One region of the Variovorax sp. NFACC27 genome, then DNA from elsewhere that is predicted to be linked to it. Evidence: riboswitches for the same ligand, from Rfam matches in the RefSeq annotation. Region 1 holds a riboswitch; the other holds the start of a gene.
What was found. Region 1 has a riboswitch for cobalamin ahead of ABL840_RS23005 (TonB-dependent receptor domain-containing protein). Riboswitches for the same ligand answer to the same signal wherever they lie in the genome.
Positions count from the first base shown of each region.

Region 2: it holds a riboswitch for cobalamin, as region 1 does, so the genes downstream of both, ABL840_RS14485 (TonB-dependent receptor) here and ABL840_RS23005 (TonB-dependent receptor domain-containing protein) in region 1, are expected to answer to the same signal.

Region 1 covers NZ_CP157613.1:4,909,641-4,913,043, reverse strand. Annotated here, with positions in the region: gene ABL840_RS23010 (ClcB-like voltage-gated chloride channel protein) at 1-1,034, opposite strand, end outside; cobalamin riboswitch at 1,089-1,346, shown strand; gene ABL840_RS23005 (TonB-dependent receptor domain-containing protein) at 1,436-3,355, shown strand; gene ABL840_RS23000 (cobyrinate a,c-diamide synthase) at 3,340-3,403, shown strand, end outside.
Region 2 covers NZ_CP157613.1:3,089,122-3,092,524, reverse strand. Annotated here, with positions in the region: gene ABL840_RS14485 (TonB-dependent receptor) at 1-1,427, opposite strand, end outside; cobalamin riboswitch at 1,700-1,996, opposite strand; gene ABL840_RS14480 (hypothetical protein) at 2,076-2,297, opposite strand; gene ABL840_RS14475 (hypothetical protein) at 2,468-2,872, shown strand; gene ybaL (YbaL family putative K(+) efflux transporter) at 2,907-3,403, opposite strand, start outside.

The DNA.
Region 1 (3,403 bases):
GGCGTGAACACGCCGCCCACCGCGCCCGAGCCCGCCGTGGCCATGGTGGCGACCGCCTTGGCGAGCAACACCATCGCGATCAGCGTCCATGCCCATGGCGTGTGCAGCACCGAATTCACCACGCTGTAGCCATTGCCCCAGACCTCCGGCATCGGCACCGACACCGCGCCCATCACGAGCCCGCCCAGCGCCAGCCGCCACGGCAGCGCGAGCGGCAGCCGCGAGAAGAGCGCCCGGCTGCCCTGCAGCGCGCGCAGGAAGCCGACCGCCGCGAAGCCCAGCAGCACGCCGAGCACGCAGAACAGCACGACCTCGGTGCCGTGGATTTCCGGGAACGGCGGCATCCTGTAGGGCGGCTGGTAGCCCGGCAGCGCCCGCATCGCGACGTTGGCGACTACCGAGGCGATGATGATCGGTCCCACGCTCTCCATCGCGATGGAGCCCAGCACGATCTCCGCGACGAAGAAGGCGCCGGCAATGGGCGCGTTGTAGGCTGCCGTGAGGCCGGCCGCTGCGCCGCAGGCCACCAGCAGCCGCAGCCGCTCGGCCGGAAAGCGAAACACCTGCCCGAACAGCGAAGATGCCAGCGCCGCCAGCTGCACCATCGAGCCCTCGCGCCCGATCGAGCCGCCGGTGCCGATGCTCACCAGCGACGACGCGCTGCGCGCCAGCGTCTGCGCCACCGGAATGCGCCCATCGCCCAGCACGATGGCTTCCATGTAGTCCGAGGTGGCGCTGCGCTCGGCCACGCGCTTCGCGAGCACCAGCAGCAGTCCCGCCACCAGCCCGCCGAGCGTGGGGCAGGCGATGCGCGCCCACCACGGCAGGTGCTTGGCCATCGCCACGAGCCCTTCGCCGGGCCCGAGCACCAGATGCTCGAAGGCCAGCAGTGCCGCGCGAAAGAGTTCGGTCGCCAGCGTGCCGAGCAGTCCGGCCACGATGGACCACAGCAGCATCGACTGCCAGCCCGAGACACCGAAGAGACGCTGCAGCGCCGAGCGAAGATTCAGGAAGACCGAGGCGGGCCGCATCATGGCCGTCGATGTTAGCGGTACCACGACTTTCGACTTAAGTAGCGCTGGGCAGGGCATAGAATTCCGCCCGTTGGTGCTCGCGCCGTGGTTCGCACGGCGCAGTTCAACGGGAAGCAGGAGTGGAAGCCCCGGGTTCGTACCGGAACAAGGCCGAAGCCGCCTGCGCTGCCCCCGCAACGGTCAAGCAGACGGCGCCGCAAGGTGCCAGCCCCTTTCCATCGAAGCCACTGGACGCCCTGAAACAGGTGTCTGGGAAGGCGGTGAGGAGCCGTTCTGCCAGCCCGGATACCGGCCAACAAGGCGGCTGCCGCACGCGTCGACGATGAACGCATGCGCGGCCATTGCGCCCAGGCGCCGGCGGGGAGGCCGGCCAGGGGTATTGACGTTCGTTCGCTTGATTCATGATTTCCCACGTTTGCTTTTCCCGCGGCCGCGTTCCTGCGCGCCGTTTCCGCCAGGCCTGCCTGCCGCTCGCACTGGTTTCCGCCTTCGGCGGCACGGCGGTCCATGCGCAGGAGGCGCCAGCCCTCGCCGAGACGGTGGTCACGGCCAACCGCACGCCGCAGCCGCTGTCGGACCTCGTGGGTGACGTCTCCATCGTCGACCGCAAGGCGATCGAGCGCAGCGGCGCGACCGGCGTGGCCGACGTGCTCTCGCGCCTGCCCGGCATCGAGATCTCGCGCTCCGGCGGCGTGGGCAACACCACCAGCCTGTTCATCCGTGGCGCCGAGACGCGCTTCACCGCCGTGTACCTCGACGGCGTGCGCATCGACTCGCAATCCACCGGCGGCGCCGGCTGGGAAGGCATTCCGCTCTCGCAGATCGACCGCATCGAAGTGCTGCGCGGCCCGGCCGCCGCGGTCTACGGCTCCGACGCCGTGGGCGGCGTGATCCAGCTTTTCACCAGGCGCGGCGAGGAGGGCGTGTCGCCTTACGCGGGCATCGGCATCGGCAGCTACGGCCTGCGCAAGATCGAAGGCGGCGTGAGCGGCAAGTCGGGCCTCTTCGACTACTCGTTCGGCGTGGCGCATGAAGAGAGCAAGGGCTACAACGTGCAGCCCGTGGACAAGCGCAACGTGACCAAGGACGGCTTCACCAGCCCCGATCGCGACGGCTACAACAGCACCTCGGGCAACGTGAAGCTGGGCTTCCAGATCACGCCCGACCAGCGCATCGAGGCCACGATGCTCGCCAGCGACACCAAGGCGGGCTACGACGCCACCGTGGCCTACAAGACCAAGCCGCCGATCCTGTTCCGCGACGACGTGTCGAGCAACACGCTGCGCACCGCCGGCCTGACTTGGTCGGCCAAGTGGAACGACATCTACAGCACCCGCGTGCAGGTGACCGACTCGCAGTCGGTCTACAAGACGCAGCCCTCGTTCTACCGGACCGAGACCAAGCTGCGCGGCTACCTGTTCCAGAACGAATTCCGCTTCGGCCCGCACCTTGTCACCGCCACGCTGGAGCGCCGCGAGGACGCACTCGAGAACGCGCCCACCACCACCTCGAAGCTGCTGTCGCGCGACCGCTCGCAGAACGCCATTTCGCTCGGCTACGGCTTCGTGCAGGGCCCGCACTCGCTGCAACTGCACGTGCGCCACGACAGGGACAGCGAGTTCGGCGGCAAGACCACCGGCAGCGCGGCCTACGGCTATGCCATCACGCCGTCGCTGCGCTTCACGGCGTCGGCCGGCACCGCCTTCCGCGTGCCCACGCTGTACCAGCGCTTCAGCGAATACGGCCTGGCCACGCTCAAGCCCGAATCGAGCCGCAACCTAGAGCTGGGCCTGCAGTACACCGAGGGCGCCACCCAGCTGGGCGTGGTCGCGTACGCCAACCGCGTGCAGAACCTGATCGTGTTCGACGGCTCGGCCAAGGGCTGCGCCTCGTCCTTCGGCTGCTACGCGAGCACGGCCCGCGCGCGTTACCAGGGCGTCACCCTGTCGGGCAGCCACCGCATCGGCGACGTCACGCTGCGCAGCTCGCTCGACTTCCAGGACCCGCGCGACCTTGCCACCCACAACCTGCTGGCCCGCCGCGCGCAGCGCCACGCCACCATCGGCGCCGACTGGCGCGTCGCTGGCTGGACGCTGGGAGCCGAGGTGCAGACCTCCAGCCGCCGCTACGACGATACCGCCAACAGCGTCAAGCTCGGCGGCTACACGGTGCTGAACCTGTCGGCCACCACGCAGATCACGCGCGACCTCAACCTGGTCGCGCGCGTCGACAATGCGGGCAACAAGGACTACCAGTTCGCGCGGCTGTACGCCACCGCAGGCCGCACCGCGTACGTCGGTCTCAAGTGGACGCCTCAATAAGCTCATCTTCCCGTCCGGACGGCACCGCCAGCGGTGCCGCGGCGGTTT
Region 2 (3,403 bases), 1.8 Mb from region 1:
GCCGCACGCGCCACCTGCGCGTAGAACGACTGCGAGGCGTCGGGCGCATAGACCACGCCGAGGCGGCCGGTGGCGTACTCGAAGGTCTTGCCGAAGCTGTTGGCGGCGTTCTGCAAGTCGGTGCGCGCGACCTTCGCGTGGTCCCAGCGCAGGCTGCCCACCACCGACCACTGTTCGTCGAAGGCCAGCTTGTCCTCGGCGAAGAAGGCGTAGGTGCTGGTCTTCGTCTTGTAGCGCGGCGTGTAGGCCACGGGCGAGGCGTAGTAGCCCGGGTTGAAGACGAAGGGGTCGACCACCGAGCGGCCGCCGTAAGGCGAATCGTTGGTGTGCGTGAAGTCGATGCGGTTCGCGTCGAAGCCCACCAGCACCTGGTTGGCGAGGCCGAACAGCCGGTGCCTGAAGGTGGCGTCGGTGCGGTTGCCGATCTGCTCCTGGTCGTGGCCGATCTCCAGGTAGTCGCCGCGCGTCACGCGACGGGTGATGGCGTTGTAGGTGTAGGTCTCGCTGTTGCGCCAGTGGCGCTTGCTCTCCAGCCGGTAGAGCTGGTTGCGCACGGTGACGGATTCGTTGGGCGTCCACTGGGCGTCGAGGCGGGTCCACTTGTCGCGGTACTTGATCTCGGCGTCGTCCACGTTGTAGTTCTGGCGCAGGGTCTGGCTGCTCAGGCGGCCGTCGATCAGCGGCACGCCGTAGTAGCGCTGCGGCGACTGCCGGCCCTCGTCGTGCGAGAGCGTGAACTGCAGCTGCGGCGATACGTCCAGCCGCACGGCCGCGCTCACGGCAAGGCTCTCGGCCTCGCCGCGCTGCATGAAGCCGTCGGTGTTGCGCTGGCTGATGTCGAAGCGGTACGAAAGCCTGTCGTCGATCGCCCCGCCGCTGCCGAAGGCCACCTGTCGCGTGGCGTCGGAGCCCAGCGTGACCAGCGCTTCATTGCGGATCGGGCCGCGCGTGGGCTTCTTCGGCACCACGTTGATCGCGCCGCCGATGGCGCCCTCGCCGTACATCACCGAGGCCGCGCCGCGCAGCACCTCGATGCGGTCGGCAGACCAGGTGTCGAAGGGGAAGGTGACGGTGCCGGCACCCGCGAAGAGGCGCGTGCCGTCGAAGAGCTGCATCACCGAACCGTGGCCCAGGAAGCCGCGAGCCCCCAGCGCGGTGCCGCCGTTGCCCGGGCCCGGCGCGCCCGTGATGCCGGTGGCGCGGGTGACGGCATCGACCACCGAGACGTCGCCGCGCGCGCGGATGGTGTCGCCCGTCAGCACCTCGATGCTGGCCGGCGTCTCCAGCGGCGTGAGGCCGAGGCGGCTGCCGGTCTGGGTGGGCTCGTCGATGGCCAGCGGCACGTGCCGGTCGGCCTCCACCTGTATGGGCTTGAGGCTCTGGCCGCCGCCGACGACTGTTTCGTCCTGGGATTGCGCCAGGGCCACCGAAGGCCCGAAAACCAGCCCCAATCCCAATGAAATGCCCGAAAGGCCCGAAAGGCCCGAAAGGCCCGAAAGACCCGAAAGGCGTGTCCTGCGCGGTGGCGGCACACCCTTGCGATCGCGCCGCGGCGATGCATGACCCATGTAGCTTCTCCTCCGGCCTGCGTCCCCGCAGGCTCCCGACCGATGAAGGACGCGGCGGAAGAAGAGGCGAAGGGACTGCGGCGGCTCGGGGGCGAGGGATGCGGCAGGCCCGGACACGCACTCCCGCAGCGTCCGAAGGCGGTTGCGAGGGCCGGTATCCGGGCTTGCGGAGCGCCGCGGCGTGCTTCATGTGGATGCACGCCACGACGGAAATCCTCGCCTTCCCACGCCGAAGCGCAGTGGCTGCCCGTGCCAACCGAGATGGCACGTGCGTGAGGGTTTCCAGATCCGCTGACCGTTGCGGGGGCAGCGCAGGAATTGACGCATCGATCGATCAAGAGAACGACGACGCGGCGCACCTGCTTCCCGTTTAACCCCGTCGCCATGGATGAGATGGCGTGCGGGGCACCTTCGAACCGTGTTGTCCGGCGCAGTTAATGAAAACTGCCGCACCGGAACGGCGGGATTATAGGTAGCGCCCCCTCGGGAGGGGCCGCGCCGCGGGCTTCAGCCGGGCTTTCCGTCGGGGCCGAACAGCCGTCGCATCATGGCCACGCCGGCCACCAGAGCGTTCGAATAGGTGGCGTAGGGCTCGTGGGCGGCTTCCAGCGGCACATAGACGTGGGAGGTTTCGCCGGGCGTGTCGTCCACGGCCTCCATCAGCACCCAGTAGAACTCGCCCGCCTCCAGTTCGTGGACGGTGAGTGCGATGTTTCTGGGAGAGGGCATGGTGCAAGGATGAATGTGCTGCCTGACTACTGGATGAACAGGAAATGCACGGGCGTGGTTGACAGAGCTTTCGGGGTTCTCCTACAGAGCACGCCCCGGGTGCGACCTAATGTTGTATCAACAGGGACTCACGAGACTCCAAGAAGAACCGACCAAGAACAGGAGGCAGCATGAAGCACTTCACTCTTGAACCCGGCATGCGATCGAGCATCGGCGGCGCCTTCTACCCGACCGGCTACTCGATGGTGATGTTCCCCAGCGCCGAGGATGCGGACCGCATCGGCCACCGCCTGATCGAAAAGGGCATGAGCGGCGACGAGGTCTACCTGCTTCCAGCCGAGACGGTTCTCGCGGAGATCGTCCCGACCGTGAGGTCGGCCGACAGCCCCCTGCCCTCCGCCGGCACCGACGCGGCCACGGTGCGCGCCTATGCCAAGCTGGCGAAAGAGGGCCATACCGGCCTGCTCGTCAGGACGAAGGACGGCGCGGCCGCCGAGCGGCTGATGGAGCTGGTGCGAACCGTGCCCTACTCCATCGCCCAGCGCTACCGCACGCTGGTGATCGAAGACCTCTGAAGCCCTGAAGGGAAAGAGTCCCTTTCAGGGGCCCTCAGGCCGGCACGGCCATCGACACGGCGCGCTGGACCACGTCGCGGGCCATGGCCTGGGCCAGTTCCTGCTCGCCGAGAAACACGGTGGCGGAGGTTTCCTGCGTGAGCAGCCGGGCCTCCTGCTCGTTGTGGCTGCGGATCACCGTCTGGATGGTCGGGTTGAGCGTGCGCGCGGTTTCCATCATCTGGCGCACGTTCATGGTGTCGGGCGTGGCCACGACCAGCACGCGGGCGCGGGCGATGTGCGCTTGTATCAGCACGGCCGGATCGGCCGCGTCGCCCCAGACGGCCGGGGTGCCGGCCTCGCGCAGCTTCTCGACCAGTTCGCGGTTCTGCTCGGCCACCACGTAGGGGATGTCGTTCGCGTCGAGCTCCGCCGCGATGCGGCGCCCCACCCGGCCGTAGCCCACCAGCACCACCTGCCGCGAGAGGTACTTCGCCTCGGTGGTCATGGGCAGTTCGGCGAGCGGGTCGTCGCGCATCTCGAGTCCGCGCG